DNA from 2 places in the Psychrobacillus sp. FSL K6-2843 genome. Region 2 is predicted to be linked to the other one. Evidence: predicted binding sites of a transcription regulator. Region 2 holds the regulator's gene; the other holds the start of a gene.
What was found. Region 2 encodes NrdR, which represses ribonucleotide reductase genes. Its sites were predicted from a motif close to AACACNATATATNGTGTT; they were not measured.
Positions count from the first base shown of each region.

Region 1 (6,049 bases), 330 kb from region 2:
ACTAAACCTGTTTCTAATTTAGCAGTTTTTGAACCACCACCAGAAGTATCTCCTTTGATTCCTGGCTCAGTTTCTATAACTTCTAGTTCCACTGATTTTGGTAATTCTACACCAAGTGTTTCTCCTTGGTATTGTATTACTTGTAATTCCATGTTTTCACGAAGGAATTTTAATTCATATTCGATTTGGTTTTCATTAAGCTCTAATTGCTCGTATGAATCCGTGTCCATGAAGATATGTTGATCTCCGCTTGCATAAAGGTATTGCATTTTTTTGTTATCGATTTGAGCTTTCTCCACTTTTTCTCCAGCACGGAAAGTTTTTTCATTCACAGAGCCGTTACGTAAGTTTCTCAGTTTTGAACGAACAAATGCAGCACCTTTTCCCGGCTTTACGTGTTGAAAGTCTAGAACACGGTAAAGAACGCCGTCTACTACGATTGTTAAACCTGTTTTAAAATCATTTACTGAAATCATTTAATTTCCTCCAAATTACGATAATATTAATAATTCTTTTGTAGAGTGTGTTAGCTTTTCTAGGCCATTCTCAGTCACGAGTGCATCGTCTTCTATACGAACTCCACCTATGTTCGGTAGATAAATCCCAGGTTCTATTGTAATAACCATGCCTGGTTCTAAAACAATGTCCGATCTGAATGATAATCCAGGTCCTTCATGAACTTCTAATCCGATACCATGACCAAGTGAATGGCCAAATGCTTCCCCGTATCCTTTTGAAGCGATATAGTCTCGTGCGATCGCATCTGCTTCTTTTCCAGTCATTCCTGGTTTAACCTTTTCAAGAGCTAATAATTGAGCATCTAAAACTACTTGATAAATTTCTTTTAGTTTTTCACTCGGCTCTCCTACTGCAAGAGTACGGGTTGTATCAGAGATATAACCATTATAAAGAGCTCCGAAATCTAATGTAACAAAATCTCCAACTTCGATTACTTTGTCTGTTGCTACTCCATGTGGCAATGCAGAACGTGTCCCTGAAGCTACAATTGTATCAAAAGAAGAGGAAGTAGCGCCACGTTTACGCATAAAGAATTCCAGTTCATTCGAGACTTGTAGTTCCGTCATGCCAGGTTTTATGTAAGTCACAATATGCTCATATGCCTCATCAGCTATACGACAAGCTGCCTTTATTATACTAATCTCTTCGTCCGTCTTTATCAAGCGAATTTTTTCAACCACTCCCGACAAAGGTACAAGATCTGATGAAACAGCTTGCTTATATAATTCATAAACGCTGTAAGTCACATCATCTTTTTCAAAGCCTAGTGATTTAATACCCATTTCTGTTACTTGGTTAGAGACTTCCTCTAATAGAGTTTTAGTATGCTGAACAATACGAAAATCCTTCACTTGACTAGCAGCCTGTTCGGTATAACGGAAATCTGTGATAAACACTGCATCATCTTTAGATACAATTGCGACACCTGCCGTACCAGTAAAGTCGGTAAGATATCGTAGATTGTACCCGTTTGTGATTAATAATGCATCCACGCCTCTTTCTTCTAATGCTAAACGCAGCTTTTCTAATTTCATCATTAGCCCTCTTCTCATTATCAAAATAAACTCTATTGTCTATTTTATCATAGGAAAGGGAGTGGGTAAATTTTCATTTTCCAATCGGCTGATCCTTGGAATGGAATATGGCTGACTCCATGAGAAATCGCACACCTATAACGACGATGCAAATAAAGGGAATGGATGTTTTTTTTATCGTTTTAATCATTGTAGCATCACTAATCAGCCACTCTACGATAAATGCTAGTATAATCCCAAAAATGATACTGGAAATAGCAACTGGAACTTTCGCTGTCAAAATACTTATATAATAAATCACTAAACTTATTGCCCAAATAACTAGAAACAAAACTAACCAGCGAAGATAAACATTTGTATCATCGAACATCTCGAAGGATTTTGAATAACCTACTGGATTCCATTTAACAAAGTGAAATAAATGTAAAAATTTAAGCAATGCAGTAACTACAACAGCAGCTGCTAAGCTCGTAAAAAAAGATAAACTTTTCATGCACAACATCCTCCTTTTTAATCAGTTTGTGCCTTTCCTAGTTTTACTAAACAAAATAAGAAAAACATTTCCTATAGAAGATTCATAAAAAAATAAGTCTTTAAAGCAGTAGTTTTACATGTAAAAAAAGAGCATATGCAGAATCTGCATATGCTCTCTTCTATAATATTTACAGTCCACATTTTAGCTGTGCATTGCAATTTGTACAAGTGTTACATCCACCCATTTCCTCTACCGTACCTTTACGACAGACTGGACAAGTGTTTCCAACTTCAGATCCTATTGTTACGTTTGTAGAACGTAAATCCTGAATCGTATCGATCAAGACAATCGGACGTTTTTCCATTACTTTTTCTTCTTTTACTGCATCATCATCTACTGTGTTTTCTTCTGCTTTTAGCGTTAATACCTGTGAATCACGACTTCCATCTACGTAAACTGTTCCACCTTTTGCTCCACCGCTATACAATCGCTCATAAACTGCCTCTACTTGTTCTACAGTATAGCCCCGAGGTGCATTTACTGTTTTCGAGATAGAGCTATCAATCCAACGTTGGATGATACATTGCACATCTGCATGTGCTTCTGGTGGTAATTCCATGGCAGTAACAAACCAGTTTGGCAATTCATCTTCTTTTACAGTTGGATTTGCATCTAAATATTCCTGTACGATATCCGCTTTTACTTCGATAAACTTACCTAAACGGCCACTTCTGTAATACGTGAATGAATAATAAGGCTCTAATCCTGTAGATACTCCAACCATTGTTCCAGTAGAGCCAGTAGGAGCAACCGTTAATAAATGAGAATTACGAATTCCCTTTTCAAGCACTGCTTCACGAATATCTTGGGGCATAGTTTGCATAAATCCAGTTTCCGTAAATGCCTTACGAAGTCTGTTCGTTTCTTCTTCCGTCTCTCCAGTCAAGAATGGGAAGCTTCCTCTTTCGCTTGCAAGTTCCGCAGATGTTTCATAAGCAGCTACAGCAATTGTCTTAAAGATTTCGTCCACAAGGAGATTACCTTCCTCCGAACCATACTCTTTTTGGCAATAGATTAAAAGGTCTGCTAATCCCATAACTCCAAGACCCACACGTCTTTCTCCTAGAGCTTGAATTTTGTTCTCTTCTAAGAAATATGGAGTAGCATCGATGACGTTATCTTGCATACGAACACCAACACGAACAGTTTCTTTTAATGCTTCAAAATTTACTGTTTTAGTATCTTTGTTAGCAAATTGCGCTAGGTTTACTGCAGCTAGGTTACACACTGAGTATGGTGCAAGTGGTTGCTCTCCACATGGGTTTGTAGCGACAACTTTTTGTCCATATGCAGTTGCATTCGTTTTATCGTTAGCATTATCGATAAAGAACACACCTGGCTCTGCAGAATAAGTTGCACAGATATTGATAAGGTTCCATAATTCTTTTGCTTTCACTGTACGGTATGTACGAACCTTGTAGCCCATACGCTCCCACTCGCGAACGTCACCAATTTTATGCCAGTTTTCATTATAGAAGGTCATTTCTTCTTCTGTATAGGATTCTGTTGCTGGGAATCGAAGGTCGAAGTTCCCGTCCTCTTCCACAGCCTTCATGAAATCATCTGTAAGAGTTACAGAAATGTTTGCTCCAGTTAAAAACTCAGGGTTATGAACTGAGAAAGTACCTCCGTCACGCAGTTTTGTTTCTGCATCGCGGATAATCTCATCGCTGAAGCCTCCTAAGCCTGGAATGTTTTTATAGTTAACAATTCCCTGGTACATAGCTTCTTCTTGTGCAGTAAGAGGCTTAAATTTAAGCTTGTCCTTTGCAAGTTGTTTAATGGTTTCATCCTTAGTGTTCTCGATCAAAAAGCGAAGAATACGTGGATTTTGCATTTTAGAAATGATAAATTCCGCAATATCTGGATGCCAATCCGCAAGCATAATCATTTGTGCTCCGCGTCTTGAACCACCTTGTTCTACTAGGTGAGTAAGTTTAGCAATATCATCTAACCAAGATACAGACCCTGATGATTTACCGTTTACACCACGAGCCAATGTATTACGTGGACGAAGAGTAGAACCATTTGTACCTACTCCTCCACCGCGACTCATGATTTCCATTACTTGTTTACGGTGATCACTGATTCCTTCACGTGAGTCAGCAACAAAAGGCATAACATAGCAATTGAAGTAAGTTACATCTGTTCCTGTACCCGCTCCATATAATACTCGTCCAGCAGGTATAAATTTAAGGGAAACTAATTGTTGATAGAACTTTTCAAACCATTCAACTCTCTTTTCTTCCGTTTCTTCTACAGAAGCAAGTCCAGTTGCATTACGCTTAGCAATTTGTTCATAATAAACCTCTAACGGTTTTTCAATTACACTCAAAGGACGGCGAACGATGCCTGATTTTATCTTAGAGCTATCATCTATTGCACTGCGATAGTCTTCTTCGATTAATACTTCCGCCGTTTTATCTTCCTCGTTAATAGAGACAATATAACCAAGACCTCTAGCAGGAAACTTAGGGTCTTCCTTTACTGTTAAAACGACAAAATCTCCTACTTTTAGCGTTTTCTTCTCAGTATCCTTGAATGAATATCTGTCAATCATTACCAATCGAGATACACCTTTGTGTGTTAGATTCATATCTTCTGTTATTGGATGGACTTGAGGAAATAATTCGATATCTCGATTTAATTCTTTTACATTTAATTTCATATTAGTTTCATTAGTAGTAGTTACCAATTGTTTTTCCTCCTTTCTACAACTCGCATTGACACAAGATGTAGTAGCTTTATATATCATACGGTACTACATATAGAGGTGTAAAGTGATTTAATTTGGCAAATTAAATTTTAAGCATTAATTCCTATTCCTCATTTTGACCATATGCCTTTAAGACTTTTATTTTTTTAAATTCCATTCGTCATTTGCATAACGCCGTTTTTCCAACGTTTTCACATATTCAATTTGTTTCTCATTTAAGCTAAATGGCACCAATTCAACATTTAAAGCTTCTGAAAATCCATCCCTAAAAGCAACCTTGCATATGTCTATAGGTATCGGTTTTTGTAATAATTTGTTTATAGCGACAGCTTTTTGATTTATACTTTTTTTCACCTTTTCACGTGCTTCATCCGTAGAAAATTTAAAAGTTTGAACTAGTTTCTCATCGTCTAAATCTAAAAGTATCGCTCCATGCTGTAATATAACACCTTTTTGTCTAGTTTGAGCACTACCTGCAACCTTTTTACCTTCCACCACTAGCTCATACCAACTAGGTGTGTCAAAGCAAACGGCAGTTTTAGGATTCTTTAGAGCTTGTAGCTTATCAGGAGTGTTAGGAATAGAAAAGTAAGCTTCTAATCCAAGACTCTGAAATCCTTTCAACAGTCCCTCACTGATTACTCGATATGCCTCCGTGACTGTTGCTGGCATATCTGGATAGTCTTCCGAAACAATGACGCTATATGTAAGTTCATGCTCATGAAGAACTCCTCGCCCACCTGTTGGTCTTCGAACAAATCCTAAACCAAGCCTGCGAACTGCTTCCATATCTATCTCTTTTTCTACCGATTGAAAATAACCAATTGATAGAGTTGCAGGATTCCATTCGTAAAATCGAATCACAGGTGGAATCAAACCTTCACTATGCCAGTCTAGAAGTGCTTCGTCAAGCGCCATATTATAAGATGGGGCGCACGGACCTGAATCAATAAAGTACCATTTTGTTTTTTCCAAACTTCTCCCCCCTAACAACGCTATTCATTTTACCAAAATGATTGAATTGTATCTAGCAAATCTTTTATAATAGATATTGGAAGTATAGAAAGGGGAAAGACCGTGTTAGAGACTCTTTATATTATCATAGCAATATTGGTCGTATTATTAGTTTATGCTGGAATTTCAGCATACCGACTAAAGAAAACAGTTACAAACCTTACGCAGGAACAATTCATCGAGGGTTATCGAAAAGCTCAGTTAATCGATGTGCGTGAACCAAAGGAATTT
Region 1 is NZ_CP152021.1:2,316,181-2,322,229, forward strand. It holds gene efp (elongation factor P) at 1-476, opposite strand, end outside; gene MKY94_RS11725 (aminopeptidase P family protein) at 492-1,556, opposite strand; gene MKY94_RS11730 (hypothetical protein) at 1,627-2,046, opposite strand; gene MKY94_RS11735 (vitamin B12-dependent ribonucleotide reductase) at 2,216-4,783, opposite strand; gene MKY94_RS11740 (biotin/lipoate A/B protein ligase family protein) at 4,943-5,779, opposite strand; gene MKY94_RS11745 (rhodanese-like domain-containing protein) at 5,882-6,049, shown strand, end outside.
Region 1: MKY94_RS11735 (vitamin B12-dependent ribonucleotide reductase) is a predicted target of NrdR. The motif match lies at 4,814-4,831, and genes of this name have one in related genera.

Region 2 (6,049 bases):
TTACCGTAAATATAGAGTCCTTTAGCTGGCAAGACATTTGTTCTTTCCCATTCGTTCAAGAAGTCTTTAGCAGCCCTTACCGCAACTACCCTACTGTCATCCTGTAAATCTAAACTTGAGAGACTCGCCTCCATCACTTCTTTAGGCATATGAATGCTGTCTATCATAGAGGTTACTTTTTTACGTTCATCCTCTATTACCCCTCGTTTACACCTTACATATTCTACATCTATTAGGTTTCGATCTAACACTAGCTTCGGCTCATAGCCCTTCATAAAGTTCGCACACTGCTCTAGCGAGGGACATTCCTTACAATCATGAGACTGAGATTTATATTCATATAGCTTGCTCAAACTTCGACTTATTACCTGTTTCGAGATATCTTCGGAGTTTTCTTCTATAAATCCTTGTATACCCGGATCCTCCAATACTTCTTGCTGTAATTCGTCCAATCGAGAAGTAAATTCGGGAGTAATCACCCTTTTGAGTGTTTCATTGATCCGCTCCATTTTATTCACCTACCTTTTCTTCATACCTAGTTCTTCTAGTAATTTTTGTCTCTCTGCATCAATATCCTGAATTCCATTTGTTTCTTTTCCTGACTGTTTCAGCTCGTCATCTTTTTTATAAAACCAATCTGGTACCTTTTCTTCCCTAGTAGGTTTTTTCGAATAGGATTTCTGTTTAGAGCCTTCATTTTTCCACTTCATATATTGCTCATGCTCATTTCTTGCGAGCTCCATAGCTTCTTTCGCCGTCTTGATATCCTTACGCATCCAGTGTGATGCAATCTTCTCTGCATAATTCTTTGTTAGTTTCATGTCCGTTCGCAGAAGAACGTATTGTAAAAGGACATTCACTACACCAATTGGCATTTTATAATGTGTGACAAAATAATTGGCTAACTGAACATCTGCAAGTATAGGCTCTTTTCCATTAGCAATATCCTTTAAAACCTTTGCAGGAGCAGTTGTTTCCAAATATTGAATCAACTCTTCCTCTTTCGTTAGCTTTTTCTCTACATTCTGTATTGGTTTCTCTGTTAGCTCTATTTTTTGAAGAACTGGGGCAGTTCGAGAAACTGTTAGCTTATAATACTCGGCACATGCTTTTTTCAATCTAGCATCAGAAAGATTGAGATCATCATCCAATGCCAAAATAACAACCTTTTGCATTTCTATTGGTGATAAATTATACAAAAAAGCCAATTTCGCAATTACTTCTCTTGCTTCCAATGTCATTGCTGACTTGGGCACCAACTGTTCTGATAACCCTTCCTGCAATAAAACAAAGTCAAAATCTTCATAATAGAACGGTACAGAATTATTTCGTTTCTTTGATTGAAATTGCTCTTGTGTTGATATCGAAGTACCCGTTTTTGTTGATGGCTTAAAGACATCAACAAACGTTCTAGAAACATCTGTGAACTCTTCATGCCAGTTAGGCTTTTGTATGTAACGGTTTCTTAGCTGTTTATATGCATTTTCCCCAATTTTATTTAGTAAAAACATAGATAATAAGGGATCCTTTAAAAAGGACTCTGCATCTAAAGGAGCCTCGAGCTCATAATAGAAGGTTCTTCCTTCCTCAGTTGACTTTTGCCAAGTACGAAGCAAGCCTATTGCTTCCAGGGCAATTCTAGCCTGAAAAATTTTACCTAGTGACAAACCTAAGACGTTTAATAAATGATAATGCGTCCATTGTTCGTTATCTTTCATCTCTCCATCAGCCCATAAAGTCAAGTAGAGACTAATACTTTCAGCACCTACTAGCGGCTGATAAAATAACGTCAATAACTGACGATCATAATCAGAAAAAGAATATGGCAAGCGAATCATATATGTATCTGTTGAATGTAGCTCCTTATATAACATCACTTGTTAACCTACTCTCTAATTAATAACTTATAATGAAGGGTTCTTTTTCAATATTTCCTTTAATTCATCGATGAATACATTGATATCCTTGAATTGACGATAAACGGAAGCAAAGCGAACATAGGCAACTTCATCGATTTCAGCAAGCTTGTCCATGACTTTTTCGCCTACCTCCTCTGATTTCACTTCAGAGTTACCAGTTCTTCTTAGCTCCTTCTCAATATAAAACACGATCTCCTCTAATTGGTCAAGTGCAACGGGCCTCTTTTCACATGCACGAATTAATCCACGTAATATTTTTTCACGACTAAATTCTTCTCGTGAGCCATCTTTCTTTACTACAATTAATGGAGTCTCCTCTACTTTTTCAAAAGTCGTGAAGCGGAAACCACAGTCTTCGCACTCTCTCCTTCTTCTAATCGCTTTGTTATCGTCTATAGGTCGTGAATCGACTACTTTAGTGCCATTAAATTGACATGCTGGGCATCTCATAGAACCTCTCCTAAATCTTATCTATAATTTTGTATTCCTATTATAACAATTTTTTCTCATAAAATCGAAAAAGCAGAGGAATAAGTTCCTCTGCTCACTCATTTAGGCATTATGTTTCATTTACGCTTGAACTGTCATGCGTTCTTGAGGTGTCTTAACTGGCCCCATACCACGTGGCATTTCGAGCGTTTCGCGCGTTCCAGCATTAAGAGCATCTGCGATATAGTTAGCTGCGATTGATGGATCTAAATCACCACAAGTATACACATCAATGCTTGCATAACCGTGCTCTGGAAAGCTGTGAATCGTTAAATGCGATTCGGAAATAATAACGACTCCACTTACACCTTGTGGCGCAAATTTGTGAAAAGCAACTTCTCTTACCTCTGCACCAGATTTTAGTGCAGCATCAACAAATGTTTGCTCGATAAATTGCATATCGTTAAGTTTGTCGAAATCGCACTCCCATAGTTCTGCAATAATGTGACGTCCCATTGTCTCCAATGTCCGTTTCCCCCTTTGATTAGTTTTATTTTTAACATCAAAGTTGACTACCACGGGGGAAAGTTAGTCCAAAGAGGTCCTAACCCTTTAAGTAGTCCATGTACTAGAAGTACACGATTCCCATTATAAAACAGTTTTTTTAATAATGCAATATAAAAAATCCTCTTTCTACTAATTATAGAAAGAGGATGGAAATATGTTATTAACAGGAGATAAAAATTATTAATACGCAAAGAATAGCTAAAATTAGCTGTCTAGAAATTGACGATTAAAGACCACTTGCTACTTTTTTAGTAAGGTCAACTACTCTTGCAGAATAGCCCCATTCATTATCGTACCAAGCTAGAACTTTAATTTTTGTTTTGCCAATTACCATAGTCGTCAAACCATCTACCGTACTAGAATTAGTAGTTGTATTGAAATCAATGGAAACTAACGGCTCATGAGTTATTCCTAAAATACCCTTCATAGAACCTTCAGCTGCTTTTTCGAAGGCAGCATTTACTTCTTCAGCTGTCACTTCTTTTTGAACATCCACAACTAAATCAACTAAAGAAACATTAGGAGTAGGTACACGCAAAGCCATTCCATGAATCTTCCCTTCTAGCTCTGGTAGAACCAATGAAAGTGCTTTCGCAGCACCGGTCGATGTTGGAATAATCGATTGTCCACATGAGCGTGCGCGTCTTAAGTCTTTATGTGGGTTGTCTAAATTATTTTGGTCATTTGTATATGCATGAACCGTAGTCATTAAACCATTTTCAATTACAAATGCATCATTCAATACTTTGACAACTGGCGCTAAGCAGTTTGTTGTACAGCTTGCATTTGAAATGATTTGGTGATTTTTCACATCTAACTTATCGTCGTTTACACCAATAACAATCGTTGCATCTTCATTTTTGGCAGGTGCTGTAATTACAACTTTCTTCGCTCCTGCTTTCAAGTGACCAGATGCTTTTTCACCATCATTAAATTTTCCAGTGGATTCAATAACGATATCCACGTTCAATTCTTTCCATGGTAACTTTTCAGGCTCACGTTCATTTACGATTTGTACTTTTTTACCGTTAACGATTAAAGCATTTTCGCCTATTTCAATTTTTCCAGTGAAAGTGCCATGCGTAGAATCATATCTAATTAAATGAGCTAAAGTTTCTAATGGGTATCTCGCATTGATAGCTACTACATTTAAATCCTCTTGTACGATTGCTTGGCGAAATACCATTCTCCCGATTCGTCCAAAACCATTGATTGCAATTGAAGCTGACATATAATAAGTCCTCCCGTAACGTGTGATACTTTTTGTTTTATAATCATGCATTAGTATAACACATTTTTAGAATTATGTAGCCTTAAAATAGCCCATTTTAAAATTCATTATTTTCACATAATTATTTTTTCCAAGATTTTAAAATTTTTTCTAATTGCTCCTGAGTAGACTCTAAAGTACCATTATTATAAATAACAGCATCTGCACCCTTTTCCTTTATAGAGAGCGGCAGCTGTGATTGGATTCTTGCCTTTGCTTCCTCCATAGAATAATTGTTTCTTGCCATTAGCCTATTCAATTGCGTTTCTTCTGATACAGTTACAACAATAATCTTATCGACATAGGATTGTAGTCTACTTTCAAATAGTAAGGGAATATCCATAATAATAGTTGGGTAACCCGCTTCCAATAGCTCTTCCTTTTGCCTCATCATCTCAGCTCGAATGGCTGGGTGCATTATGTCATTTAGCTGCTTTCTTTTAGCGGGCGAGGAAAAAATGATTTCTCCAAGTTTTGGACGATTTAGATCTCCATCTGAAGTTAGTATATCTTCCCCAAACACATTTATAATCGCTTGTAGGGTTTCGGTCCCTTTCTCAACTACGACTCTTGCTACAAGATCAGCATCAATAATTGGATAGTTCATTTTCTTTAACATATTTGATACAGTACTTTTACCGCTAGCAATACTTCCTGTCAAACCAATAATCATGATGAATCCTCCGTTACTTTTGGCACGAACCACAATAGGTAGATGTTCGACCGGCAATTGTTTTCTGCTTGGTTGGTTTCCCACAGATTGGGCAATTTTTTTTGCTATACATTTGTAGTCTATGTTGCATTGTTCCTGCTCCCCCATTTATAGAGCGATAATCCGAGATGGTACTTCCCCCATTTTCAATACTGTCTAATAGCACGGCGACAATTTCATGGAACAATTGAATTTTTCTTTCCTTGCTAATTCTTTTTACTTTTCGAGCAGGATGAATTCTAAGATTAAATAACGCCTCTGTTGCATATATATTGCCACAACCTGAGACTACATGGCCATCCATGATGAATTCTTTAATCGGTTTATTTTCGTATCGTGGGAGAAGGCTCATATTTAGGTAATGGTCTAGCGCTCCTTTGTTAAAAGGTTCAGGAGCCATTAGCAGTAACGGCGGATAATCTGCTTCGGTTTCTAACAGACGCAGTTCACCAAACCGACGTATATCGGCATATACAAGCATATCATCCTCATCAAAATGAAGCGTAACATGACTATGCTTCTTAAACTTTTCCTCCATGATGTCATCAAGACTTCGTACATAGAACCAAGCACCTGACATGCCAAGATGGGAGACAAGCAAAAATGATTCTCCGTCTTGATTTTTTAAATGAAAGTAAATATATTTAGAGCGGCGTTCTATTCGAACAATCGCCATTCCGGGAAGAGCAGACTGGAAAGATTCCACGTCTGCCCCCTTAATGATTGCTTCCTTCCCATTTTCCTTTGAATGAATAATAGTAGGGGAAACATCTACTGATTTAATCAATTTTCCCGTAACAACTGGCTGAAGTCCTCGAACTACCCCTTCAACCTCTGGTAATTCCGGCATACTTAAAACTCCTTACTTTGTATCGTACCAAGATGATCCATATGCATATTCAACTTTTAAAGGCACATTTAATTTAATCGCTGATTCCATTACTTCCGGGACAATTTTTTCTAATAGAGCTATCTCCTCTGGAGGAGCCTCAAAGATTAGTTCATCATGCACTTGCAGGAGCATTTTTGTTTGCATATTTTCTTTTTCTAATCGTTCAGCCATATCAATCATTGCTTTTTTAATGATATCGGCTGCACTTCCTTGGATAGGCGTATTCATCGCCGTACGCTCTGCAAAGCTTCTCAAGTTAA
Region 2 is NZ_CP152021.1:2,641,245-2,647,293, forward strand. It holds gene dnaI (primosomal protein DnaI) at 1-509, opposite strand, end outside; gene MKY94_RS13360 (DnaD domain protein) at 519-1,874, opposite strand; gene nrdR (transcriptional regulator NrdR) at 1,905-2,369, opposite strand; gene speD (adenosylmethionine decarboxylase) at 2,490-2,873, opposite strand; gene MKY94_RS13375 (glyceraldehyde-3-phosphate dehydrogenase) at 3,142-4,146, opposite strand; gene coaE (dephospho-CoA kinase) at 4,268-4,858, opposite strand; gene mutM (bifunctional DNA-formamidopyrimidine glycosylase/DNA-(apurinic or apyrimidinic site) lyase) at 4,872-5,747, opposite strand; gene polA (DNA polymerase I) at 5,760-6,049, opposite strand, start outside.